2 regions of the Mesorhizobium sp. UC74_2 genome follow, and region 1 is predicted to be linked to the other one. Evidence: riboswitches for the same ligand, from Rfam matches in the RefSeq annotation. Region 1 holds a riboswitch; the other holds the start of a gene.

Region 1 (7,621 bases):
GCAGCCTCTCGCTGCGTCTTGGACTCGGCTGGGCCAAGGCGCAATCCTTCCACACCGGGCAGACGCCGGTGCTCAAATACAATCGGCAATTGATGCAGGCCATCCTGCATGATCGCCTGCCGATCGCCGATATCGTCAACGCCAGGGTGATCTCGCTCGAGGACGCCGCGCGAGGCTACGAGAGCTTCGACCAGGGCGCGGCGGTCAAGTACGTGCTTGACCCGCATGGCGATATTTCGAAAGCTGCCTGATCGGGACGACCCAAAAATGTCGCAGCCGTGGCGCAGGCTTTGGGAGAACCGATGGCCTGCGCCTCTTCCCGATGGGAACGGGAGGCTGCCGGATTGTGTTCGAGCCAGGAGATAGATCCATGAATTCCCCGGCAAAGCTGCGCGTGGGTTTTATCCTCGGCCGCTCTTTCACCCTGTCGGCCTTCGCGCTGTTCATCGACACGCTGCGGCTGGCAAGCGACGAGCTCGACCGGTCGGGCCGCGTCAGTGCGGACTGGCATGTGCTGGCAAGTTCGAAGAACCCCGTGAAATCGAGCTGCGGCGTGCAGGTCGTTCCAACGTCCGGTTTCGTCGACCCGGCTCATTTCAGCCATGTCGTGGTGGTCGGCGGACTGCTCAATGTGGAGGAGCCCGTCGACGCCGAGACCACGCGTTATCTGCGTCGCGTTGCAGCAGCAAACGTACCGCTCATCGGCCTGTGCACCGGCACGTTCATCCTGGCTGATGCCGGAACTCATGAAGAACCACGAGTGCTGTGTCAGTTGGCTCCATGCGCGCGACTTCCAGGACCGGTTTCCCGACCATGTCGTCCGCTCGGACAGGATCTTCCATCTCGATGAGAACCGTGGTTCTTGCGCCGGGGGCAGCAGCGCCGCCGACATGGCGGCGCTCATCGTGCGCAGCCACATCAGCGAGGATGCCGAACGCAACGCGCTGGAAGTCCTCCAGATCGATCACGCTCGCTCCCCCTTCCATCTGCAGGCGAGGCGCACATTTGCCGACGAGGCGGAAGACGTCCGTATCAAGGCGACGCTTCTGGCGATGGAGCAGCATATCAATGACCGTATCCCGATCACGCAGCTGGCGCGGCAGGTAGGGGTGAGCCGCCGCCAGCTCGAGCGCCTTTTCAAGGAGAAGGCGGGAATGTCGCCCGCCAATGCCTACAAGCGCGTGCGGCTGATCCATGCCAAGGCGCTTGTCGCAAACACCGATGCCTCCATGCTTGAGATCGCCCTGGAAGCGGGATTTGAAAGCGCCTCGCACTTTGCCAGGACCTTCAAGAAGTTCCACGGCCAGAGCCCGTCGGAGCTGCGGACGGCGGCTATCCATATCTGACGGGCCATATCTGACGGGAAAGTCCGCGCGAAACCGCAATGGCGGGTTCGCGGGATTTGTTGGCAGACGCGCGAGAGCAGCCTGAACGCCGCCGTGGCATGCTTGGGATATCGGTGATGCCGCCAGGTAGCCCCTCGGAAAGGCTTGCCGATCGACCCGGTCTGCGGAAGGAAACAAATCAATGTTCCTGGACGATACGCGCTTCCCGCTTGTCTTCGCGCGGGAGGAAGGACAGTCGCCTGCTTCGATTCTCGCCGAGCTCGAAGCGCTTCTGAACCGGCAGGCACCGTTCGTCCTGATAACCGACCACTCACCGGACGACCATGACACGGAAACGGCCGAAGAGCGCAGGGAAAAGGCCCTGTTCTTCAAACGGACCCGGGATCGTTTCAGGAAGTACTGCCGCGCCATGATCGTGATCGAGGGGAAAAAACCCACCAGCGCGGCGGTGCGGCTGGCTGCGGCGACCGCGAGCAAGGCGTTCGGCTTTTCCGTTCTTTTCGAGACCGACGAGAGGCGAGCGGCGGCGAGAGGCATGCTTGTGCTGCTCGAGTCGCGTGCCGGATCATAGGCTCCTCCAGGGCCTCGATGACATGCCGCACGGGTTTGGGATACGCTGTCGGTTTGGTTGATCCGGATCAGGAGAAGCGGGTGAATTTTCCGCAAATACAAGGCTTCGGGCAAGTGGATGACGTACCACGCCCCGTTTTCAGCCTGATCACCGAAACGACTTTCGTCGGCGAGACAGAGCCCCACCATCATGACAAGGCGCAGCTGATGTGTGTCATCGGCGGCGTGCTGACGATGCAGGCTGCCGGCGGGCTCTGGACCGTCCCGCCGCATTGCGCCATGTGGATACCGAGCGGTGTTTCCCATGCCGGTCGCGTCGCCGGGCATATCAAGATCCTCAACCTCTACATCGATGCGAATCTGGCCGCTGCGCTCGACCCGGATTGCGGCATCCTGTTCGTCCAGCCGTTCCTGCGCGAGCTCATCCTGCGGCTCGACTGCGCGACGCCGCCGGCGGCGATGGGCCGCGAACGCGAAGCCAGGCTCATCGCCGTGCTGCTCGACGAACTGGCGACCGCAACGCTGGAACCGATCCATCTGCCCATGCCGACCGACAGGAGGCTTCAGCGGCTGACCAGGGCGATGATCGAGCACCCGGACCAGCGCTTCACGATCGACGAATGGGGCGCCCGCGTCAGCGCCAGCAACAGAACGTTGAGCCGGCTGTTCCAACGGGAAACCGGCATGTCGTTCCTTCGCTGGCGACAGCAGCTTCACATCGGCCTGGCGTTGCGGCGTCTTGGGGAGGGCCAGTCGGTCACCAACATCGCCGGCGATCTCGGCTATGACAGCGTCAGCGCGTTCATCTCCATGTTCAAGCGCATGCTGGGAACAACCCCGGCGCGCTATTTCGAGGATGTTGCCACAGGCCTCGCCGAGGGAAACGCGCGAAGGACGCTTGCCCGCGGCGAAGCGGTTGGCCACGGCGCCGCCGAGGCTGGGGCAGCGCCGAACATCATCCCGCTGAAAAAACGGCCGGCGTGACGTGATGCTGCGTGCGCGACAAGCAGGGCCGAACCGGGACAGCGTCGGAGCCGCCATATCCGACGCCGACGCGTGCGATAAAGATATAAACATTTCTTTATGCGCTATTGACTTCATCTGACAATTGCAGGAGGGTGAAGGCGTCTAGGTTCCCCGATCGTTGCGTGCAGCGCGCCGGGGCTAAGAGGGAAGTCGGTGCCCCGTCATATTCGGGAAAGCCGAAGCTGCCCCCGCAACTGTAAGCGGTGAGCTGACGTCCAGAATGTCACTGGGGTGAAACCCTGGGAAGACGGACGGAAGCGATGACCCGCGAGCCAGGAGACCTGCCTTGACGAAAAAACGTCCACGGGCGGGGTGTCCCGGTGTGCCGTAGCGGAGGCCGCGTAGCGGACCGCCTTGCTATGTGTCCGCTGACCCATGCCCCCAATTCATTGGGGTAAGTCGTGTCTCAAACCAGAATTCAAGTCGCCAACCCCCGCCTGTCCCTTGTCGATCGCCGGCAGGTCGCAATGAGTGACGACTTTACGTTTCGCCTCAAGAGTATTCGTTTTGACGAGGAATATAGCCCGTCGGACAACACGCGTATCACGACCAATTTCGCCAATCTGGCCCGAGGGGAGAACCGACAGGAAAACCTGCGCAATGCCCTGAGGATGATCGACAATCGGTTCAACGCCCTGGCGCATTGGGATAACCCCAAGGGCAATCGTTATTCTGTCGAACTCGACATCATTTCGGTTGAGATGATTATAGGCGCCGAAGGCAACAACAATGCCTTCCCGATAATTGAAATATTGAAAACAAACATCGCTGACCGAAAGACGAACGAGCGGATCCAAGGCATCGTGGGGAACAATTTCTCCTCCTACGTGCGAGACTACGACTTCAGCGTATTGCTGCCGGAGCACAACAAAAACCGCCCGGAATTCAGCATGCCGGACAATTTCGGAGATCTGCATGGAAACCTGTTCAGAAATTTCCTGAGCTCAGATGCCTACAAGGAGCATTTTTCCAAGCCTCCGGTCATATGTCTGAGTGCTTCAAGCAGCAAGACATATCACCGCACCGAAAATCGGCATCCTGTATTGGGCGTTGAGTACCGGCAAGATGAATTGTCCTCGACGGACCAATACTTTCAGAAAATGGGAATGCAGGTCCGCTATTTTATGCCATCGAATAGCGTAGCGCCTCTGGCTTTCTATTTTATCGGCGACCTGCTTGCAGACTACACCAATCTTGAGCTGATCGGCACCATCAGTACGATGGAGACTTTTCAGAAGATCTATCGACCCGAGATCTACAACGCCAATTCGTCGGCGGGGGCGTGCTACCAGCCGAGTCTGACGCACCAGGATTATTCATTGACCCGCATCGTCTACGATCGGGAAGAGCGTAGCCGGCTGGCGATCGAGCAGGGAAAGTTCGCCGAGGAGCACTTCATCAAACCATACAAGTCCATCCTCGAGCAGTGGTCCGTCAATCACGTTCGCTGACCAACCAAAAGACAAGGCCGCCTATCATGAAAACACTGTTGCCCACGTCAACCGCCGGCAGCTTGCCAAAACCCTCGTGGCTGGCCCAGCCGGAGAAACTCTGGTCACCCTGGAAACTGCAGGATGAGGAGCTCGTCGAAGGCAAGCAGGACGCTTTGCGTTTGTCACTCGACGATCAAAGACAGGCAGGCATCGATATCGTCAGCGACGGCGAGCAGACACGCCAGCATTTCGTCACGACGTTCATCGAGCACCTGGACGGGGTTGATTTCGAAAAGCGTGAGACCGTCAGAATTCGGGATCGCTATGATGCGAGCGTCCCGACCGTCGTCGGCGCTGTGTCGCGCCAAAAGCCGGTTTTCGTTGAAGACGCCAAGTTCCTGCGCCGGCAGAGCAGGCAGCCTATCAAATGGGCTCTGCCGGGTCCGATGACCATGATCGATACGCTCTTTGACAATCACTATAAGAGCCGCGAAAAACTGGCCTGGGAATTCGCCAAGATCCTCAATCAGGAAAGCCAGGGAACTGGAAGCTGCCGGCGTCGATATCATCCAGTTCGATGAGCCCGCATTCAATGTCTTCTTTGACGAGGTGAATGATTGGGGTGTTGCCACCCTGGAAAAGGCAATCGAAGGGCTCAAGTGCGAAACTGCCGTTCATATCTGCTACGGGTATGGCATCAAGGCCAACACAGACTGGAAGAAGACTCTCGGGCCGGAATGGCGGCAATATGAGGAATCTTTCCCCAAGCTGCAGAAATCCAGCATCGGCATGATCTCCCTGGAATGCCACAACTCTCACGTTCCAATGGATCTCATCGAACTTGTTCGCGGTAAAAAAGTGATGGTCGGGGCCATCGACGTGGCAAGCGATACCATTGAGACGCCGGAGGAAGTGGCCGCTACTCTGCGAAGAGCACTTCAGTTTGTCGATGCCGACAAACTGTGCCCCTGCACCAATTGCGGCATGGCCCCCCTCTCCCGTCGAGTAGCCAGAGGCAAGCTGAATGCCTTGAGTGCAGGCGCGGAAATCGTTCGAAAAGAACTCACAGCCCGGGCCTGACGACCGGGCACGTCCAGACAGCCACGCGATGCGGTCGACTGACTGGACATGCCTTGCCGTTCCCGCCGCAGGGAGACAGGCGGCCTTGCGCGAGCGCCTCGGTTTGCCCGCTCCGAACGCGCCCGAGAGATCAAAATGAATGTGATGCAGCATCGCTTCGGCATTGTGGACAGAGCCACGTTTCGCAACGGGATGTCGCGCCTCGGCACTTCGGTCAATGTCGTCAGCACCAATTCCGGCGGCAAGCGCTACGGCTTTACGGCCTCCGCTGTCTGCAGCGTCAGCGATACCCCGCCGACCCTGCTCGTCTGTATCAATCGTGCGAGCTCATGTTTTCATGCTTTCGAAAACGCACGCTATTTCTGCGTCAACACGTTGATGCCGGGCCACGAGGACCTTTCCGACGCCTTCGGCGGAAAGACACCGGTGGTGAACCGATTTGCGCTTGGCGAATGGACCGAAGGTCTTACGGGTGTTCCCGTCCTGACAGACGCCTCGGTCAGCTTCGAATGCGAACTCAGCAATGCCGTCGATGAGGCAACCCACCGTGTCCTCTTCGGGCGCGTGGTAGACGTCCGCGAGAACGAGGAACAGGCAACGCTGCTCTACTGCATGCGTCGCTATCTCAACGGCTAGCCTGATACGTTGGCTAACCCTATACCAGCGTTCCCGAGTGTCAGTTCCCAAATCGGCCACCGTTTCTTCGCTCTGGAGATGCGTGGGAAAGCTTGCCGAGCAGGCTCGGCGTAACCCATGTCGCAAGGCGGCCCGCAGCCATTGCGAACGAAACGGAAACGATGCTTCATGACCGCATGAACATCGCCATCCGTGATTCGATCGAGGATCCAGCCTATCTGTCCAAGCTGAACGACGGCCAAAGGGCAGCGGTCCTGCACGGCGACGGCGCGGTTTGCGGACCGCTGCTGATCATAGCCGGCGCCGGCTCGGGCAAGACGAATACGCTCGCCCATCGGGTGGCGCATCTCATCCTGCGCGGCGCCGATCCGCGTCGCATCCTCCTGATGACCTTCTCGCGTCGCGCCGCGACCGAGATGACGAGGCGTGTCGAGCGCATCGCCGCCGAGGTGATGAAGGATCGCGCCGCCAGCCTGACGGAAGGCTTGACCTGGGCCGGCACGTTCCATTCGATCGGCGCGCGATTGTTGCGCGACTATGCGCTGGAGATCGGGCTCGAGCCGAGCTTCACCATCCACGACCGCGAGGATTCCGCAGACCTGATGAACCTGGTCCGGCACGATCTCGGCTTCTCGGAGACCGAGAACCGCTTTCCGACCAAGGCGACGTGCCTTGCGATCTACTCGCGCGTGGTCAATGCGCAGGACGTGCTGGAAAAGGTCGTCGCCGACTGTTTCCCCTGGTGCGTCGGCTGGAGCGAGGAGCTGAAACGGCTGTTCGGCGCCTATGTCGAGGCCAAGCAGCGGCAGAATATCCTCGATTACGACGATCTGCTGCTCTACTGGGCGCAGATGGCGGCGGAACCGGACATCGCCGCGCATCTGTCGTCGCGCTTCGACCACATCCTCGTCGACGAATATCAGGACACCAACCGGCTGCAGGCCTCGATCCTGACGGCAATCAAGCCGGACGGGGCCGGCCTGACGGTGGTGGGCGACGATGCCCAGTCGATCTATTCGTTCCGTGCCGCGGAAGTCCGCAACATCCTCGATTTCCCGACCTTGTTTCCGGCGCCCGCCGATGTGGTCACGCTCGATCGCAACTATCGTTCAACCGACGCGATCCTGAATGCGGCGAATGCGGTCATCGGCGAGGCGACCGAACGCTTCACCAAGAACCTGTGGACCGACCGCGCCTCGCACGAAAAGCCGGCCATCGTCACCGTGCGCGACGAAGCCGAACAGGCGAGCTACATCTGCGACGAGGTGCTGAAGGAACGCGAGACCGGAACCCAGCTCAAGCAGCAGGCGGTGCTGTTTCGCGCATCCCACCATTCGGGCCCGCTCGAGGTCGAGCTGACCCGCCGCAACATCCCCTTCGTGAAATTCGGCGGGCTGAAATTCCTCGACGCGGCCCATGTCAAGGACGTGCTGGCCGTGCTGCGCTTCGTGCAGAACCCGCGCGACCGCATTGCCGGCTTCCGTGTCATGCAGCTTCTGCCGGGCATCGGGCCGTCGGCTGCGACGCAAG
Region 2 (7,621 bases), 2.2 Mb from region 1:
CCCGATGACCTGCGCAACGAGCCGTTCCTGGTGACCGAACAGGGATGTGTCTATCGCCAGATGTTCGAAGCGGCCTTTGCGGACAATGGTGCGCGGCCGCGCATCGCCGTCGAGCTCGGCTCGATCGCGGCGATCCAGAAACTCGTGGCGGAAGGCGCCGGTTGCGCCCTCATCCCGCGCGTTGCCGCCGAGGCCGGTAACACGCGCATGGTGGCGCTGCCATGGACCGGCGGCAATTCACCGGTCCCGGTCTCCATGATCTGGCACAGCAGGCGCGGCAAGCGGCCGGCTGTGCGTCTTTTCCTGGAAGCCGCGCGCCGGCAATTCAAACCAGGCGATGCCCGCCTTCGGCGTGCAGCACCGTTCCGGTGACAAAGCCATTTCGCATCAGGAAACGGATGGCATCGGCAATATCTTGCGGCTGGCCTATGCGACCCACTGGCAGGCGGGCAGCCATGGCATCGAGCGTTGCCGCCTTGGCGTCACCGGCAACGTGCTGCCAGATTGGCGTGTCGACCCAACCTGGTGAAACCGCATTGACGCGGACAGGCCCGAGTTCGACCGCGAGCGCGCGCACCAGCGAGGCAAGCGCGCCATTCATGGCCGCCGTCACAGAGCCGCGCGCGGCCGGACGATAGGCATTGATGCCCGACGTGAAAGTGATCGACCCCTTCTCGGACAAGACCGGCGCGCCATGCTTGGCCAACAGCAGCGGTCCGAAGAATTTCGAATCGACCACCCTGCGCGCTTCCGCGATGTCGAGCTCCGGCAACAGCCTGTAGGAGGCACCGATGTCGGCGGCAGTCGAGACGATGTGGTCCAGCGGGCCGATATCGGTAAAAAGCCTGCTGACGTCATCTTCCCTGGCGATGTCGGCGACGGCGATGCGCAACAAAGATGGGTTGCCCAGGCCGCTGCCGGCCGCATCCAGCTTTGCCCGCGAGCGCCCGACGATCGTTACTTCGGCTCCCTCCGACAGAAGCAGTCCCGCCAGCGCCAGACCCATGCCGGAGCTGCCACCGGCGATCAGGACGCGCTCGGCCCTGTTTTCAGTTGTCGTATCCATGAGCTCTCCATTTGGCCAGCCTTCGTTCGGATGGCCCAGGCGGAGTTTTCTGACCGGGCGGGCGCAAAGGGAAACGGGAAGATACGAATGTCGTCATCGGAAACTCCGATGGTAGCCCCGCACCAATTGCACTTAGCCGGCGCCGCGCGCCGCCATGGCCAGGATGGTCTGATAAAGTTCCTCGCGGGCTTCATCCGCAGTGATCTCTCCCGAAGCCGCAGCAGCGGACAGACCGGCAGCCGCCCCCAGCATGCTGCAGAGGCGCGCCGTGGTGAGACTGCGCGCAAACGGCGCCAGAGCTGCCCGGCATTTCTCGAGGAATACCGCCTCGTGCTCACGCTTCATCGTCGCCAGTTCCGGCGTCCCGACAAGGGCGGCCACCACGCCGGGGATTTCGCGGCCCTGCTCCAGCACGCAATCGACATAAGACGAAGCGATCACCGAGGCACGACCATCGAGCGTCGGTTCGCTTGCCGCCAGCGCCGTATCGATGACCAGGTTCTGGCGCTCATCGAATTCCTGGTAGAGCGCCGCCAGCAGAGCCGAGCGCGTAGCGAAGTGATCGTAGACCACGGGCTTGGTCACCGCCGCCTGTTCCGACAACCGTCCGAGCGTCAGCGCCTCGGTGCCTTCCTCCCGCGCAATGCGCCAGGCGATATCGAGAAGCTGGCGATGCCGCTCTTCCCGCAGCAGGCGCTGGCGACGCGGACGCGCCGGCGGATCCTTCAAATGGTCGCTTGACATCGCTATATACCAAAAGTAATTTACTAAAAGTATATAAGCCTGATCCTTTCCCTGCAACACCCCCCAGGAGCTTCGTCATGCACGCGCTCGTCGTCGTCGCGCATCCCGACCCCAATTCGCTCACCCATCTGATCGCCAGCCGCGTCGGCGAAGGCATCGCGGCGTCGGGCAACAGTTTCGAAATCGCCGATCTGGCCGCAGAAAGGTTCGATCCACGTTTCGGCAAGAGCGACATCGCCGTTAACCTGCACCAGGCGACCCCTGATGCCGACGTCATCGCCGAACAGGGGCGCATCGACCGAGCCGATGATCTGGTCCTGGTCTATCCCGTGTATTGGTGGTCGATGCCCGGCCTGCTGAAGGGCTGGATCGATCGCGTATTTTCCAACGGCTGGGCCTATGATGAGCCACCGGGCGGCAGGCTGACGAAGAAACTGCAGTGGCTGAACGTGCATCTCGTCGCGATCGGCGGGGCCAGCCAGCGCACCTATGCCAGGCATGGCTATTTCGGCGCCATGAAGACCCAGATCGACCACGGCATCTTCGATTATTGCGGCGCCAAAGTTGTAACATCCGAATTGCTGCTCTTCCCGGAAGCGCAGGATCAAGCACAGCTTCCAGCCGAGGCCCATGCCATCGGCTACCGGCTGTTCCAGAAACAGCAACGCGTGGCGGCGTAGAATTCTTCGCCGCATGGGATTTCCAGGAGGAAGCTCCCATGCGGCAGCCAAGACCGAAACCGCTGCTGAACGGAACCGTTTCTCCACCCGAACGCATGCTGCTTGCCTTTCGGCTTTGTTATGTTACAACGTAACAATACCTCAGTGGCCTTCCCACGAATTTGGTCACTCCTCACCACGGGCGCCCCCTCAGGGTTCCGCCTCACCGCAGCTTCTGGAAAGCAGTCATGCCCACGCACAATCGAAGGCGTCTTCCCGTAACCGTCCTTTCCGGGTTCCTCGGCGCCGGCAAGACCACACTTCTCAATCACATCCTGCACAATCGCGACGGACGCCGGGTTGCCGTCATCGTCAACGACATGAGCGAGGTGAACATCGACGCCGCGCTGGTACGCGACGGTGGCGCAAATCTCTCTCGGACCGACGAACAGCTGGTCGAGATGACCAATGGCTGCATCTGCTGCACCTTGCGCGACGATCTCCTGGCAGAAGTGCGACGGCTCGCCGAACAAGACAGGTTCGACTACCTGCTGATCGAGTCGACCGGCATTTCGGAACCTCTGCCCGTCGCTTCGACCTTCGAGTTCCGCGACGACGCGGGCAACAGCCTTGCCGACGTGTCGCGTCTCGACACCATGGTGACGGTCGTCGATGCCGCGAACCTGCTGCGAGACTATTCCTCGTCGGATTTCCTGCGCGACCGCGGCGAGGCACTCGGCGCTTCGGATGAACGAGTGCTCGTCGATCTTCTGGTCGAGCAGATCGAATTTGCCGATGTGATCGTGCTCAACAAGGTTTCCGACACCTCGGCAAAGGACCTCGACCTGGCCCGCAAGATCATCCGCTCGCTCAACCCGCAGGCCGAGCTCGTCGAGACGGATTTCAGCCGCGTGCCGCTCGCAAAGGTGCTCGATACCGGCCGTTTCGATTTTGACAAGGCTGAGCAGCACCCGCTCTGGTTCAAGGAGCTGAACGGGTTCAGGGACCACATCCCCGAAACCGAGGAATACGGCATCCGTTCCTTCGTCTACCGCGAGCGCCGTCCATTCGATCCCGTCAGGTTGCAGGCCTTCATCAGCAGGCCGTGGCCAGGTGTGGTGCGCGCCAAGGGTTTCTTCTGGCTGGCGACACGCCCCAATCATGTCGGGGAATTGAGCCAGGCCGGCGTCCTGGTGCGGACCGGCAGGCGCGGGCTCTGGTGGTCAGCGGTTCCCCGCAACCGCTGGCCCGATAGTCCGTCATGGCAGGAAGCCATGAAACCCTATTTCGATCCAATGTGGGGCGACCGCCGCCAGGAACTGGTCTTCATCGGCTGCGACCCGATGGACGAAAGCCGCATCCGCGCCGAGCTCGATGCCTGCCTGGTGGACGAGCCCGTCTTCGCGCCGCAGCTGTGGCGCGACCTGCCGGACCCGTTTCCGAGCTGGAGCGAACAGGCAGCATGATCATCAAATCCCTGATTTCCCTGTTCAAGGGACGCCACCAGAATTGTGACTGTCATCCGCGGCGCGCCCGCTACATTCCGCCGGCAGAGCGGCACGCTACCACAGGTCCCAGCCAAGAATCGCCATTGCCAGGCGGCGGCGGTCACAATAGGGTCCGCGACGATGGTGCCTCGAATCGAAAGGTCCGGGGTGAAAAGGGAATACGGTGACGTCCGCAAGGGCCAAGACCGTGGCTGCCCCCGCAACTGTAAGCGGTAGCAAAGTCCGAGAACGCCACTGGCCAAAGTGCCGGGAAGGCAGGACCGCGCAACGATCCGCGAGCCAGGAGACCTGCCATCACAGTGAGTTGACCGGACGGGGTGTGCCGGGAGGACGCTACAAGGGCGGCCCTGCCGTCGTTCTGGCCATCCTTCCGCACCTGATCAATGAGGGATCAGTTGGAAGGTTTTGCCGTTTTTCAGCGTGATGGCGCGACGCATTTTCCCGACCACGCACTGCAGCGCGCCGATGAAGGTGCTTGCGCGCGCGCGGTTATCCTGCAGGCGCGCGACCTTAGCTATCGGCCGGAAAAGGGCATCACCCTCGTCGAGGACGTCTGCCTCGACATGCGCGCCGGCGAAAGGCTCGCCATCATTGGTCCAAACGGCGCCGGCAAGACGACGCTGATGCGCATGCTGTGCGGCATGCTCAGACCTGTCAGCGGCCTGGTGAGCCTCGATGGCGAACCGCTCGACCGACTGCCGATGGCGGAACGAGCGCGACGCATCGCCGTGGTCGGCCAGTCGGATCAGCCGGATGCCCAGCTTGCGGTCCACGACTATGTCGGGCTCGGCCGTATCCCGCATGCCGGGCTTCGTCGCCGCAGCGACGACCGCAACGTCGTGATCGACGCGCTGGAACGTACCGGCCTGCTCGCCCTGCGCGATCGCCGCATGGGCTCGCTTTCCGGTGGCGAGCGCCAGCGCGCGCAGCTGGCGCGGGCGATCGCACAGCAGCCGCACGTGCTGTTCCTTGACGAGCCGACAAACCATCTCGACCCGCGCGCCCGCGGCGAATTGCTCGAGTTCGTCGCCAGGCTGGGCATCGCTGTCGTCACGGTGCTGCACGATCTGCCGCTGGTTGCCCCCTTCGCCACCCATGTCGCCGTGATGAGCAAGGCGCGCCTCGTCGCGCTCGGCACGCCGCGCGAGACCCTGACTGCAGAGCTGGTGCGCGAGGTCTTTGGCATCGACGTGCTCAGACTGCCTCATCCGGACGAACAGGATCGCGAGCTGACGGTCTTCGACGTGCCGATACGCCTTTCCCGATGAACCGCCCCATCCACGGAGCCGCCATGAAACGCCTCGCTTTTTGCCTCGCCGCCACGCTTCTCTCGTCGACCGCCTTTGCCTTCCCGGTTACTGTAGACAGCTGCGGCATTCCGCTGACCTTCGACGCCGCGCCGCAGCGCGCGGTGATCAACGATCTCAACATGTCGGAAATGGCCTTTGCGCTGGGTCTGCAACCCGAGATCGTCGGCCTGACCGGCATCACCGGCTGGTACAAGGTCGATGACGCCTTCAAGAAGGCGCAGGGTTCGATCCCGGAACTCGCGCCCAAATATCCGACGCTGGAGAATCTCCTGGCGGTGGAGCCGGACTTCTTCTTTGCCGGCTGGTATTACGGCATGAAGCCCGGCGGCGACGTGACGCCCGACACGCTGGCGCCGCACGGGATCAAGACGCTGGTGCTCAGCGAAAGCTGCGTCCACCTCGACAAGAACCGGCCGGCGGCCTCGATGGATCTGCTGTTCGGCGACGTCGAGAAGCTCGGCAAGATCTTCGGCAAGGAAGGCGAGGCCAACACGCTGGTTGCCGGATGGAAGGAAAGGCTTGCCGGCATCACCGCCAAGGTCGGCGCTCGCGGCGGCACACGTGTATTCCTCTACGATTCCGGCGAGGACAAACCCTTCACCGCCGGCAAATTCGCGATCCCCACGGCGATGATCGAAGCTGCCGGCGGCAGGAACATCATGGACGACCTGCCGACCAACTGGGGCAACACCGATTGGGAAACCGTCGCCACCCGGAACCCGGAATTCCTGGTGTTGCTCGACTACCAGGACGACGCCGGCTACCGGAAACTGCTGAACTTCCTGAAGACGCACCCGGCGATGAAGGAGACGGACGCCGTCAAGAACGAGCGTTTCGTTGCACTGCGCTACGCGGAACTGACGCCCGGCCCGGCCAACATCGAGGCCATCGACAAGATCGCCAAGGCAATGCACCCGGAGGCCTTCTGAACGTGCCAAGCCGAGCATACGGCGTGGCCATCGGCACAGGTCTGGCGCTGGTCATCGCGCTGGCGCTGCTATCCATCGCCTATGGCTCGACCGTCATTCCACTGGGCGATGTCATTGCAGCGCTCGCCCGTTCCGTCGGCCTGGACGCCGGCCGCGTGACCGCGCCGGTGGAGAAGATCATCGTCGACCTCAGGCTACCGCGCGCCATCCTCGCCGTCTGCGTCGGCGCCGGTCTCGCCGTGGTCGGCGCACTTCTGCAGACGGTGACGCGCAACGACCTGGCCGATCCATTCCTGTTCGGCCTGTCCTCGGGTGCCGCGGCGGGTGCTGTTTCGGTCATCACGGTCTTTGGCGACCGCCTTGGCGTGTGGACGCTTCCGATCGCCGCTTTCGCCGGCGGTATCCTGACAGCCTTCGTCGTGTTGCTGCTCGTCAATCGAATCCGCGGCCAAGGGCCGGAGCGGCTGATCCTTGCCGGTCTCGCCGTGTCCTTCCTGTTCACGGCGCTGACCAACTATCTGGTCTTCGCCGGCGACCAGCGCGCCGCCCATTCGGTGCTGTTCTGGACCATGGGCGGACTGGGCCTCGCCCGCTGGGGCAATATCGGCCTGGCGATTGCCGGGGCAGCCGTCATTCTCTGCTTCGCGCTACGTTATCATCGCTGGCTCGACGCCTTCCTGGCCGGCGAAACCACCGCCGAAAGTCTTGGCGTTCCGGTAACGCGCTTCCGGACACTGACATTCCTCGCCGCAGCGCTGTCGACGGCGATCCTGGTTTCCGTTGCCGGCGTCATCGGCTTCGTCGGATTGATGATCCCGCATGTCGCGCGCCGCTTCGCCGGCCCGCTGCATCTGCGACTGGCCATCGCCTGCGCCGTCTTCGGCGCGGTGCTCCTGCTTGCCAGCGACCTGCTGGCGCGCACGCTGCTGCCGCCGCAGGAATTGCCGATCGGCATCATCACCAGCTCGATCGGCGCCCTGTTCGTGGTTGCCACCCTGCTGCGCAAGCGGTTCTGAGCAACCGGCCATTCCATCGCTCCGGAATAGCGCCACACTTGTTACTCACACTGTTCGGCCTCCGAAGGCAGACTGGCACCAGCACCGAGTGTCGAGCAACGACGCTTCGACCTCGAGGCACGGCATCGCCCTGACAAGGAGGTTCAGAACAATGACCGCATCCGCCGAAAACAAACGAGACGAGATCCTGGCCGCCCTGCACAGGCCGCCGGTGGTTGATCATGAGGCGTGGGAGCAGGCGCGCCAGCAACTGCTGGTGAAGGAAAAAGCCCACACGCACGCACGCGATGCACTGGCCGCAGAGCGGCGCCGCATGCCGTGGGTGGAAGTGACCAAGGACTACGTCTTCGAGACCCCGAACGGCAAGGCAAGCCTGCATGACCTTTTCG

The links. A riboswitch is a leader RNA that binds a small molecule or an ion and turns the genes downstream of it on or off. The one in region 1 is predicted to bind cobalamin.
Region 2: it holds a riboswitch for cobalamin, as region 1 does, so the genes downstream of both, ACFJIU_RS26720 (ABC transporter ATP-binding protein) here and ACFJIU_RS06665 (DUF1852 domain-containing protein) in region 1, are expected to answer to the same signal.

What each region holds. Positions count from the first base shown of each region.
Region 1 is NZ_CP170562.1:1,410,436-1,418,056, reverse strand. Features, by position in the region: gene fdhA (formaldehyde dehydrogenase, glutathione-independent) at 1-251, shown strand, start outside; partial or broken gene ACFJIU_RS06680 (GlxA family transcriptional regulator) at 371-1,346, shown strand; gene ACFJIU_RS06675 (hypothetical protein) at 1,528-1,917, shown strand; gene ACFJIU_RS06670 (AraC family transcriptional regulator) at 1,998-2,900, shown strand; cobalamin riboswitch at 3,030-3,246, shown strand; gene ACFJIU_RS06665 (DUF1852 domain-containing protein) at 3,410-4,393, shown strand; partial or broken gene ACFJIU_RS06660 (methionine synthase) at 4,420-5,455, shown strand; gene ACFJIU_RS06655 (flavin reductase) at 5,591-6,091, shown strand; gene ACFJIU_RS06650 (ATP-dependent helicase) at 6,268-7,621, shown strand, end outside.
Region 2 is NZ_CP170562.1:5,492,256-5,499,876, forward strand. Features, by position in the region: gene ACFJIU_RS26695 (LysR family transcriptional regulator) at 1-372, shown strand, start outside; gene ACFJIU_RS26700 (SDR family oxidoreductase) at 326-1,066, opposite strand; gene ACFJIU_RS26705 (TetR/AcrR family transcriptional regulator) at 1,199-1,810, opposite strand; gene ACFJIU_RS26710 (NAD(P)H-dependent oxidoreductase) at 1,888-2,490, shown strand; gene zigA (zinc metallochaperone GTPase ZigA) at 2,718-3,935, shown strand; cobalamin riboswitch at 4,082-4,288, shown strand; gene ACFJIU_RS26720 (ABC transporter ATP-binding protein) at 4,373-5,245, shown strand; gene ACFJIU_RS26725 (ABC transporter substrate-binding protein) at 5,269-6,216, shown strand; gene ACFJIU_RS26730 (FecCD family ABC transporter permease) at 6,219-7,232, shown strand; gene ACFJIU_RS26735 (DUF899 domain-containing protein) at 7,384-7,621, shown strand, end outside.